One region of the Dendrosporobacter sp. 1207_IL3150 genome, then DNA from elsewhere that is predicted to be linked to it. Evidence: predicted binding sites of a transcription regulator. Region 1 holds the regulator's gene; the other holds the start of a gene.
The links. The regulator HrcA, encoded in region 1, represses chaperone genes, less so after heat shock. The targets are predictions, from matches to a motif close to TGTTAGCACTCNNNNNNNNNGAGTGCTAACA.

Region 1 (6,883 bases):
GTTTTGTGCGTATTGTATCTGACCGGTTCCTTTACACTGCGGGCAAGTTTCAGGGTGTGACCCTGGCGCCGCACCAGTACCATGGCAAGTCGAGCAGTCTTCTGTGCGTGGAATTTGAACTTCTGTCTCAAGACCAAATGCAGCTTGCTCAAAAGTTATCTCTAAATCATAGCGTAAGTCTGAACCTTTTTCTGGTCCAGCCTGTCGTCCACCAAAGCCTGACTGACCGAAGAACATATCAAATATATCACTAAAACCGCCAGCTCCACCGAAGCCCCCAAAGCCTCCTGCGCCACCGCCTTGTGAACCATCAAAAGCTGCATGACCGAATTGGTCATATTGAGCCCGACGCTCACCGCTTGATAATATTTCATATGCTTCATTTATTTCTTTAAATTTTTCCTCAGCCTCTTTAGGATTATCACGGTTTACGTCAGGATGGTACTTTCGCGCTAATTTACGAAACGCTTTTTTTATTTCATCATCTGACGCTGTTCGCGCAACCCCCAGCACCTCATAGTAATCGCGTTTACTCACATCACACCACCCTAAAAAATTATTACGTCACGCCGCAAGACTCCGGCCTATGTAGGAGACCGGAGTCAGCGGTACTAAATCTAGAATTAGCTAGATTTCAAATACTATTTCTTTTCATCATCTACTACTTTATATTCCGCATCGACTACCTTTTCGTCTTTTGCGGAACCAGAAGCAGGTTGACCAGCATCCGGAGTTCCTTGGGCTTCAGCTGCCTGATAAACGGCCGCTGACAATTCATATAGCGGCTTTGTAAGTTCTTCAGTATCAGCCTTGATTTTTTCAATATCTGAACCTTTTAATGTTTCTTTTAGTTGATCGGCTGCTGCTTGCACCTTATCAATAATTGCTTTATCGGCTTTGTCTCCAACTTCTTTTATTGTTTTCTCTGCCTGATAAACAAGAGAATCAGCATTATTACGAATTTCAACTTCTTCTTTACGCTGTTTATCCTCAGCTGCGTGTAGTTCAGCTTCTTTCACCATACGCTCTATATCGTCTTTATTCATGCCGCCGGACGTAGTAATAGTAATTTTTTGTTCCTTACCTGTTCCAAGATCTTTTGCTGATACATGCACAATACCATTTGCATCTATATCGAAAGTTACTTCTATGCGTGGTACACCTCTAGGTGCTGGTGGAATACCTGATAATTCAAATCTACCAAGAGTTTTATTACCTGCAGCCATCTCTCTTTCGCCCTGGAGAACATGGATATCAACTGACGGTTGATTATCAGCAGCAGTAGAGAATGTTTGGCTCTTTGAAGTAGGAATTGTAGTATTACGTTCGATAATCTTAGTGCAAACACCACCAAGTGTTTCAATACCAAGCGAAAGCGGAGTTACATCAAGAAGCAATACATCCTTTACTTCACCTACAAGAACTCCTGCTTGGATAGCAGCACCAACTGCAACGCATTCGTCAGGATTTACGCCGCGATGTGGTTCTTTTCCTAAGAATTTCTTGATCGCTTCTTGTACTGCTGGAATACGAGTAGATCCGCCAACTAAGATTACTTTATGAATATCGTTAGGAGATAAACCAGAATCGTTCAATGCTTGGCGAGTTGGCCCCATAGTAGCTTCAACTAAATCAGCTGTTAACTCCTCAAATTTAGCACGAGTTAAGTTTATATCCATATGTTTAGGACCAGTTTGATCTGCAGTGATAAATGGCAAGTTTATGTTAGTTGTCAAAACACCTGAGAGCTCAATTTTAGCTTTTTCTGCAGCCTCAATTAAACGTTGGGTAGCCATACGGTCTGCGGCTAAATCAATACCGTGTTCCTTTTTAAATTCAGCTACCATCCATTTCATGATTCTTTCATCAAAATCATCACCACCGAGGCGATTATTACCGCTGGTAGCTTTAACTTCAAATACTCCGTCACCTAATTCTAGAATAGATACGTCAAATGTACCGCCGCCTAAGTCGAAAACTAGAATAGTATGATCTTCACCTTTATCCAAACCGTAAGCTAATGCAGCCGCAGTTGGTTCGTTAATAATACGAAGCACTTCAAGACCAGCAATAGTTCCAGCATCCTTTGTTGCTTGACGCTGACTATCACTAAAGTAAGCAGGAACTGTTATAACTGCTTGAGTTACAGTTTGACCTAAATATGCTTCAGCATCTGCTTTTAGCTTTTGTAGAATCATTGCTGAAATCTCTTGCGGAGAGTATTTTTTATCATCGACACTAACCTTGTAGTCAGTTCCCATATGACGTTTTACTGAAATAATAGTACGGTCAGGATTAGAAACAGCCTGACGCTTAGCAAGCTGACCAACTAAACGCTCACCAGTCTTTGAAAAGCCAACAACTGATGGCGTTATGCGTGCACCTTCAGCATTAGCTATAACAGTAGGTTCGCCACCTTCCATTACTGCTACACATGAGTTTGTAGTACCTAAATCTATACCTATTACTTTTGACATATTTAAAGCCTCCTTAAATATATGTAAATTAAATAATTATCCTACAACTTTTACCATACTAGGGCGCACTACTTTACCACGCACAATATAGCCTTTTTGCAGTTCCTCGACAATCGTACCTTCAGGCTTATCACAGTCATCCACCCTCATAATAGCCTCATGAAATTGTGGATCAAAAGTTTGGCCTACTGCATTTATTTGTTCTAAGCCATTTTTTTCAAGCGCGCTAGAAAACTGACGATACATCATTTCAACGCCTGATCTAATTGCGGCAGCATCTTGGGCTGCTTCTGTAGCCATAGCCCTTTCGAAATTATCCAATAGTGGCAATAGCTCTTTAATTAAATTTTGGGTTACTAAGCTAGATAAATCTTCTTTTTCTTGGCGAGTGCGGCGGCGGAAGTTATCAAAGTCTGCTTGCAACCTCTTAACTCGTTCAGCATGTTCCTGAAGCAGCCTGTTTTTTTCCTCAATTACTGTCATCATTTGCTCTACTTCCGTATAATCAAAACAAACCTCTTGGGAAGATACTTCTTGACTGTTTTCGACAGCTTGAGATTTCTCGTCAACAATCTCTTGACTACAATCTTTTTCCTTATTATCAGTCATTATTTACTCACCTCAAATAATTAAAAATCAGGCAGCCCCTGCTCAGTGTTGCTGGCAGACATGGAAGCCTTTTCTTTATCTTCTTTTTTCTTAATAATTGTATCAATCCTAAGAATAGCCACAGCAACCTCACCAGCAGCTTTTATTGCATTCATTTTAACAAGAACAGGATCGATAACTCCTTTTTCTTGCATATCAGCTATTTTCCCATAATCGCAGTCTATTCCCAGTGAATCTATACCTTGCTCTGCTTGGGCGGCAATTACCTCTTCTACCTTTTCAAGCGGATTATAACCAGCATTTTCAACGATTTGCGACAATGGCCGTTTCAAGGCATTAACAACGCAATCCACTCCATATGCTGCCATACCTTTAAGGTTTTCGCGTGATTTTTCTACCATCCTAGCAGCAGCTATCTCAATTGAACCGCCGCCTGGGACATAGCCGCCCTTAACCGCAGCCTGAACACTAGAAGCAGAATCTTTAGCGATCCGCTCTCTTTCGCCAACCACTTCTTCGGTTGCTGCGCCAACTAAGATAGTGGCCATAGGCTTTCCTTTACCACCCAGAATACGTACTTGCTCTAATTTTTCATCCTGGTAAATTCGGTCAGCATGGCCGATATATTTTTCAATATCTGCACTGTTTTTCTTTAAGCCAGTGCGTTTTATCATACGCGCTCCAACATGTTCGGCTACACGACGCAAATCATTTGCGTTAACCCGTTGTATAACAATAACTCCGCCATCAATAAGAATCTCTTCCGCAGAGTCATGAACACCACGATCTACAAGTACTACGTTTATTCCTAGTTCAAGAATTTTGCTAACGTTAACTTTAAATTCATCTTGAAGCTCAATGAACCTTTTGAAGCCCGCTTCGGTACTAAGTGCCTCATCACCAATTTCTTCTGGTTCCAATGCATCATCAATAATTAAAACCTTTAAGTCATCAAGCTCTTGGGGCATTTCCTGGCTCATTCTTTCTTTGTCAACGATAACACCCATAAAAACTTCATTACCTGCTCCCTCATGGGCGGTAATAATGTCAGACAGCTTAAAGTTCTTCTCATTAAGTTTTTCAAAACCAATAAGGCGAGCAGCTTCTACAACTAGTTCAGCTATATCTTCATTCTCACGACCTGCTATCATCGCGATATTACTCAGCATCGGGTCATCAACATCGCAAATTACGCGAGCACGCGACTTTATGCTTTCTAATGCTTGTGCTATGCCATATTTGACTCCCTCAATTACTCTCGCGACTGGAACTCCACGAAGTACTTGATTGACCCCTTCTGAAACCAGCCCACCAGCCATAATTGTAGCTGTAGTTGTGCCATCACCTACTTCAGCTTGCTGAGCTTTGGCAATATTAATAAGCATTTTTGCAGCAGGATGATTAACATCCATCTTATCTAAAATCGTCACACCATCATTTGTTATGATAACTTCGCCAAATCGATCCACCAGCATTGTATCGAGACCTTTAGGACCGATCGTACCTTCAACGGCTGCCGTGATAGCCCGCACAGCGTTAGCATTCGTAATAAGTGCCGCTAAACGTTCATCTACTTCAGCTCCGCTGCCAGCCTGTTTTAGATTCATTCTGGCTCCTCCTGTATGTAGTAATAGGGGATATCTCCCCTACATCTTGTATTTTTTTAGTATTTCACCTAAATGGCTATGCATAAACTCCAAAACAGCCATGATTTTTCCATATTCCATTCTAGTAGGTCCCAAAACAGCAATAGTACCGACAACTTGCCCCTCAACCTGATACGTAGCCTGAACCATGCTGCAATCTTTTATACCACTGTACTTATTTTCTTGACCAATTTTAACTACAACGCCATCACCATCTCCTGCTTGTAAAATATCGCACAGAAGCTGTTCTTCTTCTAACATTGACAAAATGTTTTTCACTTTGTCAACATCTCTAAATTCAGGCTGGTTTAATAGCTGAGTCGTTCCTCCTAAATAAACCCGCTCTTTTTTATCAATGGTTAGAGCACTTGTGACTACTGATAATGCAGCTTCGAACAGACTAGAGTCCGGTATTACCTCGCTGCGTATATCTTTTAAAACAGATGCTTTTATTGCATCTAACGACACCCCGGACAATCTGTTATTTATAGCTGCAGCTACTCGCTGGAGCTCCTCTACTGTTGTATCTTCCGGAATATCTATGATTTTGTTTTCAACAAAACCACTATCTGTCACAATAACCACTATAACTCGTCTGTCATCAAGCGGTAAAAATTGCAAATATTTAAATGTACAATGGGAAAACTGTGGAGCCAATACTAAAGAAACGTTGTGCGTCATACGTGATATAATTCGCGCAGTCTCTTGAAACACTTCTTCAATACGTCTCACTTTTGCACCATACCAATTAGAAATTAGGCTGATCTCATTTTCCGATATAACCGGCCTAGAAAGAAGAGAATCAACAAAAAACCTATAGCCTTTTGCCGAAGGAATACGACCTGATGAAGTGTGAAGCTGTTCAATGTAACCCAAAAGCTCCAAATCTGCCATTTCATTTCGAATAGTGGCCGGACTTATACCTAAGTCGTATTTACGGGCAATAGTTCTTGAGCCAATAGGTTCTGCGGTGGAAACATAGTCGTTAATTATGGCCTGAAGAATTTTCTTTTTTCGATCATCAAGCATCTTTCCCACCTCCTATTGTTAGCACTCAACCGGATAGAGTGCTAATATCTACTAAAAAAATACCACTCATTTGCCTGAATGTCAAGATAGTCAATTAATAGCACAAGCATTACTTTTTTTAGCGCAGGAACTCACTGAAAACTTGATTGCCGTACTTCATTCCAAGGGGCGTAAGTCGTACATATCCTTCTTCTATCAAAATCACTCTTTTTTTCTCAAGTCTGTTAATAATATTTTTGTATATTTCGAAAAAATCCAAATTGAATTTTGCTGAAAATTTTTCTAAAGATAGACCTTTAACGGTCCGCAAAGATAAGAAGGCAAACTCTTCTATAGCTGTATTGTCATCAAGTCGCTCTTCCGATTCCAAAGGAAATTCACCAGATTCTAAACTATATATATACTGTCTGACATCCCTTATGTTCGCTTGTCGTGTGTTATTAATAAATGAGTGTGCCGCTGATCCCAAGCCAACATAAGGCTCAAAATTCCAATATTTTAAATTATGTTGGCATTCATAACCACACTTAGCAAAATTAGATATTTCATAGCGATCATAACCATGTCTTATGTTTTCCTTAATTACAAATTCATACATTTGATCTTCGAGACTATCCTCAGGCAGTTTTAATAGACCTTTTTCTGAAGAATCGGCAAACAGTGTTCCTTCTTCGATTTTTAAGCCGTAAACAGATAAATGTTGAATTTCCAGATCATAAGCTTTAAGCAAGCTACTTTTCAAGTGTTCTAGCGATTGATTTGGCAGCCCATACATAAGATCAATATTAATATTATTAAAACCGCATCTATGTGCTAAATTAACCGATTGTATAGCATCTTCGGCTGTATGTATTCTGCCAATAGCTTTAAGTAAATCATTAGAAAATGATTGAACACCAAAGCTGATTCTATTCACACCAGCACTACGCAATAACTTCAATTTTGATTCTTCTACTGTTCCCGGGTTTGCCTCAATACTAATTTCCGCATTACTTGAAATATTAAAGTTTTTCTGTAGGTTTTCCATTAAGTTTTCTAAGAGACCGGCTGGCAAAATCGTTGGCGTTCCCCCTCCGATAAAAACCGTATCAACGGTATAATCAGATAGAAGACCGCCCCGGT
Region 2 (6,883 bases), on a different contig from region 1:
TCTCACATTGTACATTTGTTCTTAATTGTTTAAATGTAAGTTAATTTTCACTTATATCGACAGCAATTTTTGACTTTATCATAATTACCTGGTGATATTTCCCGGGAAATGTTGAAATAAGAATTTTCCAGCGGAAATATTAGCTGTTTATGGTACTATTTACATGCAATATTATTGAATAACGCGAAATATGTATTAAAGGATACAAGTAGCGAGGTGATTTCATGAGTAACGAGTCCAGGCACCAATCATTAAGTAATTCTGCAGCGCAGCCTTATCCCAAAATTAAAGTAGTGCAGCAAAATAAATACTATGGCGTATTACTATTAGAAGACTATGCGGGCGCAATTAGCGAACTTACGGCTATTTCTCAATTTATTCACCACCACATAGTATTTCGCGATGAATATTAAGATTTGACTAATTTGGAAAGAAGCATTGCAATGGAAGAAATGCATCATCTCAATCTACTTGGTCAAGCAATCTCTATGCTTGGGGTTGACCCAAAATTTAGAACCCTCACCGATAATATAGCAAGCTTTTGGAAAGCATCTTACGTTTATTATGGCTCAGATATCTGCGATAGGCTGTCTGCGGATATTGCTGCGGAACGCTCAGCAATCAGCCAATATCGCTATCACGTAAAACTGATTGATGACCCACATATCAAGGCACTGCTAGAAAGGATAATTATTGATGAGGAAAAACACCTCCGACAATTCATCCAAATTGCAAATAAATACTGCATTAATGTAGACTCCATTCATGGCTGTTCATTTTAATAACCTGACTTTTATAAATGCTTATAACAAAAAGAGATAGCTCTGACTATTGTCATAGCTATCTCTTTTGAATTTAACTTAGTTTTTACATTCTAAAACTGCAGTGTTCTTCTTATACTTCTTGTATCCTACTACTAAAAGTACTGAAACAACTACGATAATTATAGAAACCACAATAAGATTATCCGAGAACTTTGCCAAAATACTCATAGCACTCGGACCAAAGTAATATATAATTATTCCTTCAAGCAGGAATCGTTTAGCACGCCCAAAGAACGACGCTGCTAAAAATAGACTCATTTTTATCCCTAGCGCTCCGGCAGTTATACTAACAAATTTATACGGAATAGGTGACATAGCTGCAAGAAATACTGCCCAAGCTGCGTTGTCTTTTGCATAGCTGCTCACCATATCAGTATATTTCGCTGGTATAAGCTTTTGTGCGGCAGGTAAGCCTATCTTTTGACCTAACCAATATCCAATGATACCGCCTAATACTGAAACTACAGTTGTTAAAAGCCCATAATATATAGCCTTTTGAGGAGTTGCTAACGCTAATGGTATTAAAATTAAATCTGGTAATATAGGAGAACAGAATGACTCTGTAAACGCGGCAACGATCAGTCCTAATACGCCCCAACTCTGCAACAGCTCAGTTAGTGTTTCCATTATTGTCACCTTCTTTCTTAAAACAAATTAAAATGATGCTAATACAGCCATTTTACTTATCTCAGCATTTTCATCGTAAAAAAAAGACCTATGGTATGTAAAAACCATACCAAAGGTCTCGCTTATTGGTAATATTCCAACGGTAGTGCCAGATGCTCACACATCGGTTGTTGACACTATCCTAGCAAGCTACTCCCCTTTAGAACAATTGAGATTAGCTTAATTCTAACAGACAGACAAAATAGCGTCAAGTTCAAAAACCATCCTTAATCTAGTTTCATGGCTGTCTAGATTCAATATTTGAATCATATTCTGATTTCTTATCATTTTTTACAATATCTATTGTAGTCGGTGTTCCGGACATTTCACTATATTTTTTGTTTAATTCGGCATCAAATAAGTTTGATTCTTTTGTAAACTTATTCTGAATATCAACTGGAATATCTTTTCTTGTATCGGCATTAAAAGCTACTGCTGCATCTAACGGCTTTGATAGATATATTAAAGCAACAACAGGAGCAGCCATCAGTATAAATATTGTTATTATGTTCAACAACCCTAGAATCACGTTGTGTATAAATTTTCTCATGGCCATCTCCTCCTTACGATTATTGTTATGTAAACAATATCACTCTTTTTTTAGAATTTCATTTGAAGCAGTACTATATTTATTAAAAAAACTGCTTTCCAAAGGTTTTTACGCTTTTATTTTTGGCTGGTTATATTTTCTTATGACTAATAAAGCTATATAAATGCTGTGTTTTTTGATATAACATAATCTGTCAATAGTATATCAATAGGATAAATGAAAAAAATCACGAATTAACATAAAACATAATCTAGTTTCCTATTAAAATAAGGCAGGTGTTTATATGATAAACAAAACAATTAAGAAAAGACTTCTTACTGGAATTCTAACGCTTTCTGTTCTTTCTACTTCCTTCGGCGGTGCCTTTGCAACTTCAGCATATGCAGCTACCCCTGAGGAAATATCAGTAGACGTACAGCAAGAAAAAAAATCCTCCAGTAATGGAGTGTTAATGGGACTGTTAGCTATTGGACTGATCTCCGCGATTTCCAATAATGGCGGCTCATCTGATAATAATTCAGCTGCCAGCAAAAGTACAGTTCCTACTACTACAACTAAACCACAAACTCAATCTCCAACAACTACAACGTCTAGTAATGCTGGAACCGTTTCTACTACTAAAGAACAGCAAGCGCTTCAACTTTTAAACAATGATCGCGCTGCTCATGGACTACCAGCGTTAAAGTTCAATTCCAAACTAACTACTTTAGCGGAGAATTATGCTAAAGATATGATCAACCGCGGATTCTTCTCACACTACACTCCGGAAGGTCTATCACCGTTTGATCGTATGTCACGCGCCGGCATAGGCTACAGAACAGCGGGAGAAAATCTTGCAATAAATTCTAGCGTAGCGGGAGCTGAAACCGCTTTTATGAACAGTTCTGGTCACCGAGCTAATATCCTTAATTCCACCTATTCTGAAGTAGGCATTGGGGTTGTACAAGCTCCTAACGGTTCATTATATGTAGTCCAAGAGTTTATCGGCAAATAACTTTTAATTAAAATTATTAAATTCACAGGAGGCTGATATTCAGCCTCCTTTACATATAATATAAAGCAAACACTTAATATAAGTTAATCTCCATCGTCATCACCAAATATTCCGCCCAATAAGCTCCCTCCGATGACGCCGGCACCGAGAACAGATCCCTCGCCCCGGCTGCCACCACGTTGCGGAGCCGCGTTTAACATACGCCCAGCAAGGCGGGAAAACGGCATCGATTGAAGCCAAACCTTCCCTGGTCCGCGTAAAGTTGCAAAAAACATTCCTTCACCACCAAACAGTGCTGTTTTTATATTGCCTGCCTGTTGGATATCGAAATCTACACTAGGCTCAAAACAAACAATACAGCCCGTGTCGGCGTGCAGAACTTCTCCTGTTTTTAACTTTCGCTCAACAATAGTTCCCCCGGCATGTAAGAAGGCCATACCGTCTCCTTCTAGCTTTTGCATAATGAACCCTTCGCCGCCAAATAAGCCTGTCATTATTTTACGCTGGAAGAAAATACTTACAGATACACCTTTAGCAGCGCACAAGAAGCTATCTTTCTGACAAATGATACTTCCTCCAATATCTAGAAGGTTGACGGGCACTATGTTTCCTGGGTATGGTGCTGCAAAGGCAACCTTAGCTTTGTCTTTTCCTTGGTGTGTAAATACGGTCATGAATAAACTCTCACCAGTGAGTAGGCGCTTACCCGCTCCCATCAATTTATTGATGAATCCTCCGCCAGTATTCTTTGAGCCGTCGCCAAATATTGTATCCATAGAAATATAAGATTCTTTATACATCATGGCGCCAGCCTCGGCTATTACACTTTCGCCAGGATCTAATTCAACTTCAACAAACTGCATTTCGGAACCGTATATTTTATAGTCAACTTCATCAGCTTTACGGCTTGATATACTATGGCGGACAAGCGGGGGTGGCATTACTCCGCCTTCTGAACCACTTAATTCTGCAATTCTAACTATAGGTACCCATTCAGAAAATCCTTCCCTCCAGGCCAGGCCATTTAGATTTTGGCGACAGTACTCTCTCGCCTGAACTTCATCTAACGGGCCGACTTGTTTACCGTCATAGCTTAAATACCACTGCATTTTACCTATCCTCCCAAACTATAATGTAATATTTTTACATTCGCCAGCATATATTGATTTCCTTTATTTTCCATGTTTAATTATTTTTTATTCTCAGCACGCCATGTGCTTAACATGCATTTTAAATTTTAGGGAAAACTACTCTTGAAAGGGGATGGCTATGAAGAAAAAACCAGAATCAGAACTTCGTTCATACACTTTACCACAGGAAGAATTGGCTAATATGTTAGCACGCTATGGTGATAAACTTGAACCCGTTAATCCAGAAAAGCTTGCCCAAAAAAACTTTAAAATGCAAAAAGCTCGTCAATTAAAACAACGTTTCGAAAAAACACCTGAATAATTGCAAATAAAATCCTCCCATTTTTTACAATTGGGAGGAAAGTTTATTTTCCATGAATAGATTGTCTAAATTCAGGAAAAATAACTAAAATTTTATGGAGGTGACGGGAATGGGGGATAAAAAACCTGGCCGCGGTCCAAAGAAGAGTACTAAAAGTAACAAGGCGTCGTTAGAAGTTGCTAAAGAAATAGCTCCAAAAAGCAAATAAAGATTATAGCTATCCAAAGCACGCTAAGCCTATAAGCTTAGCGTGCTTTGGTTTATCCTACAAATGTCGTTTTAAATTTTTTTGCAATAATTAGCCTTTGTACTAATTGATTTTCCGAAATAATTTAGATATTATATGATTAGCACTCACTAGACTAGAGTGCTAATAGATAACTTCCTAGTTTATCATCTACTTAGGAAGAAAGGTAACAAGGAGGATTTTTATGGCTGAAACTGCTAAACAAACTCGTGAATTTCAAGCTGAAACCAAACAATTATTAGACCTGATGATTCACTCTATTTATACTAATAGGGAAATTTTTCTGAGGGAACTGATTTCAAACTCTTCGGATGCCATTGATAAAGTTCGCTTTAATGCCTTAACTAATCAAGATCTATTAGAAGGTACTTCTGAATTTGAAATTTATTTACTTCCGGATGAAGATACTAAAACCTTAACCATATCTGATAATGGTATGGGCATGACTTATAACGAAGTAATAGAAAACATTGGCACAATTGCTAAATCCGGCACTAAAGCCTTTTTGCAAAAGTTAAAGGACTCAGGTTCTGCTACTGACAATGAATTAATCGGTCAATTTGGAGTAGGATTTTACTCGGCCTTTATGGTAGCTGATAAAGTTACATTAGTAACCCGAGCACCTGGCCAAGCTAAAGGTGTCCGTTGGGAATCTATAGGCGACGGTACATATACTATCGAGGAGTGTGAAAAAGAGACTCGAGGAACAACTATTATCTTGTCATTAAGAGCTGAATATTGTTCGCCTGAGAACTCCGAAGAAAACTTCTTAAACAAATATACTCTGCAAAATCTAGTAAAGAAATATTCGGATTATATTCGTTATCCTATCAAGATGAATTTTATAAACGAGGAAAAAGAGCGAGATTCCGAGGGTAAAATCATTGAAGATGCCCCAGTTGTCAAAACAACTGAGGTGCGCACCCTTAATTCCATGACACCTCTGTGGACTAAAAATAAAAGTCAAATAACACCCGATGAATATAACAATCTATATAAAGAGCTCTTTCATGATTGGGAAGACCCGCTTGAAATTATCCACTCTAAAGTTGAAGGAGCTGTAGAATATACTACTTTGCTCTTTGTTCCAGCACGTGCTCCTTTCGACTTTTATCAGCGAGAAGCAACTTCGGGGATAAGGCTTTATTCTAAAAATGTTTTCGTAATGGACAACTACAAAGACTTACTGCCAGAGTATTTGCGGTTTGTCCGTGGTATAGTGGATTCGCCCGACTTCTCGCTTAATATATCCCGCGAGCTTCTCCAGCATAGTGCCCAGCTTAAAAAAGTAGGCAAAAACTTAGAAAAGAGCGTGCTAAAGTCTTTAGAAGCCATGTTGTCTAAAGATCGTGCCAAGTACGAGAGATTCTGGAAAGAATATGGCAAGGCAATTAAGAGTGGTGTATATTCTGACTTTAGCAGCCGTGAAAAGCTTCAGGATCTTCTGCTCTTCCCAACATCCTCTTCTGATGAATTAGTCACTCTTGCCGACTATATCTCCCGCATGCCGGAAGGCCAGTCTGTAATATACTATGCCACTGGTAAAGACCGCTCTTCAGTTGAGCGTCTGCCTCAAATGGAAATACTTCGTGAAAAGGGCATCGAGGTTATTTATCTGCTGGACCGCGTAGATGAGTTTGCGATTGATGCACTAAGCCAGTACAATGATAAAAAATTCCAATCAATTAGCCGCGGGGATTTAAAGCTTGATGATGTTTCTTCCGACAGCAAGAAAGAAACCGACGAGCTTTCCAAAGAGAATGAGTCTTTACTCACAGCAGTAAAAGAACAGCTTGCTGGAAAAGTTGCTGACGTAAAAATAAGCAGCCGCTTAAAAAGCAGTCCTGTCTGCTTAATAAGCGATGATAACGGCATTAGTATTTCAATGGAACAGATCCTTTCGGAAATGGATAAATCCATGTTTAAAGCTCGGCGTATTCTAGAACTTAATCCAACACATGACGTCTTTAAAGCTCTTAAGAACACCTTTGAAAAGGATGCAAATTCTGAAGCCTTCAAAGATTATTGCGAACTGCTTTACGGGCAAGCGCTGTTGTTAGAAGGATTAACCCCTGATGATCCAATTAGTTTTGCAAAAAAAGTAGCAAGCTTAATGGCAGGAACAAAATAGCATAAAGTAAAGGACAGCC

Region 2: htpG (molecular chaperone HtpG) is a predicted target of HrcA. The motif match lies at 4,832-4,862, and genes of this name have one in related genera.

The regions. Positions count from the first base shown of each region.
Region 1 is NZ_JBAIYU010000017.1:82,864-89,746, reverse strand. Features, by position in the region: gene dnaJ (molecular chaperone DnaJ) at 1-537, opposite strand, end outside; gene dnaK (molecular chaperone DnaK) at 642-2,477, opposite strand; gene grpE (nucleotide exchange factor GrpE) at 2,514-3,086, opposite strand; gene V6C17_RS09425 (TCP-1/cpn60 chaperonin family protein) at 3,107-4,693, opposite strand; gene hrcA (heat-inducible transcriptional repressor HrcA) at 4,733-5,761, opposite strand; gene hemW (radical SAM family heme chaperone HemW) at 5,880-6,883, opposite strand, start outside.
Region 2 is NZ_JBAIYU010000032.1:20,511-27,393, forward strand. Features, by position in the region: gene V6C17_RS15050 (hypothetical protein) at 225-413, shown strand; gene V6C17_RS15055 (ferritin-like domain-containing protein) at 426-782, shown strand; gene V6C17_RS15060 (YqaA family protein) at 861-1,451, opposite strand; gene V6C17_RS15065 (hypothetical protein) at 1,729-2,046, opposite strand; gene V6C17_RS15070 (CAP domain-containing protein) at 2,324-3,034, shown strand; gene V6C17_RS15075 (TIGR00266 family protein) at 3,118-4,143, opposite strand; gene V6C17_RS15080 (hypothetical protein) at 4,304-4,486, shown strand; gene htpG (molecular chaperone HtpG) at 4,918-6,864, shown strand.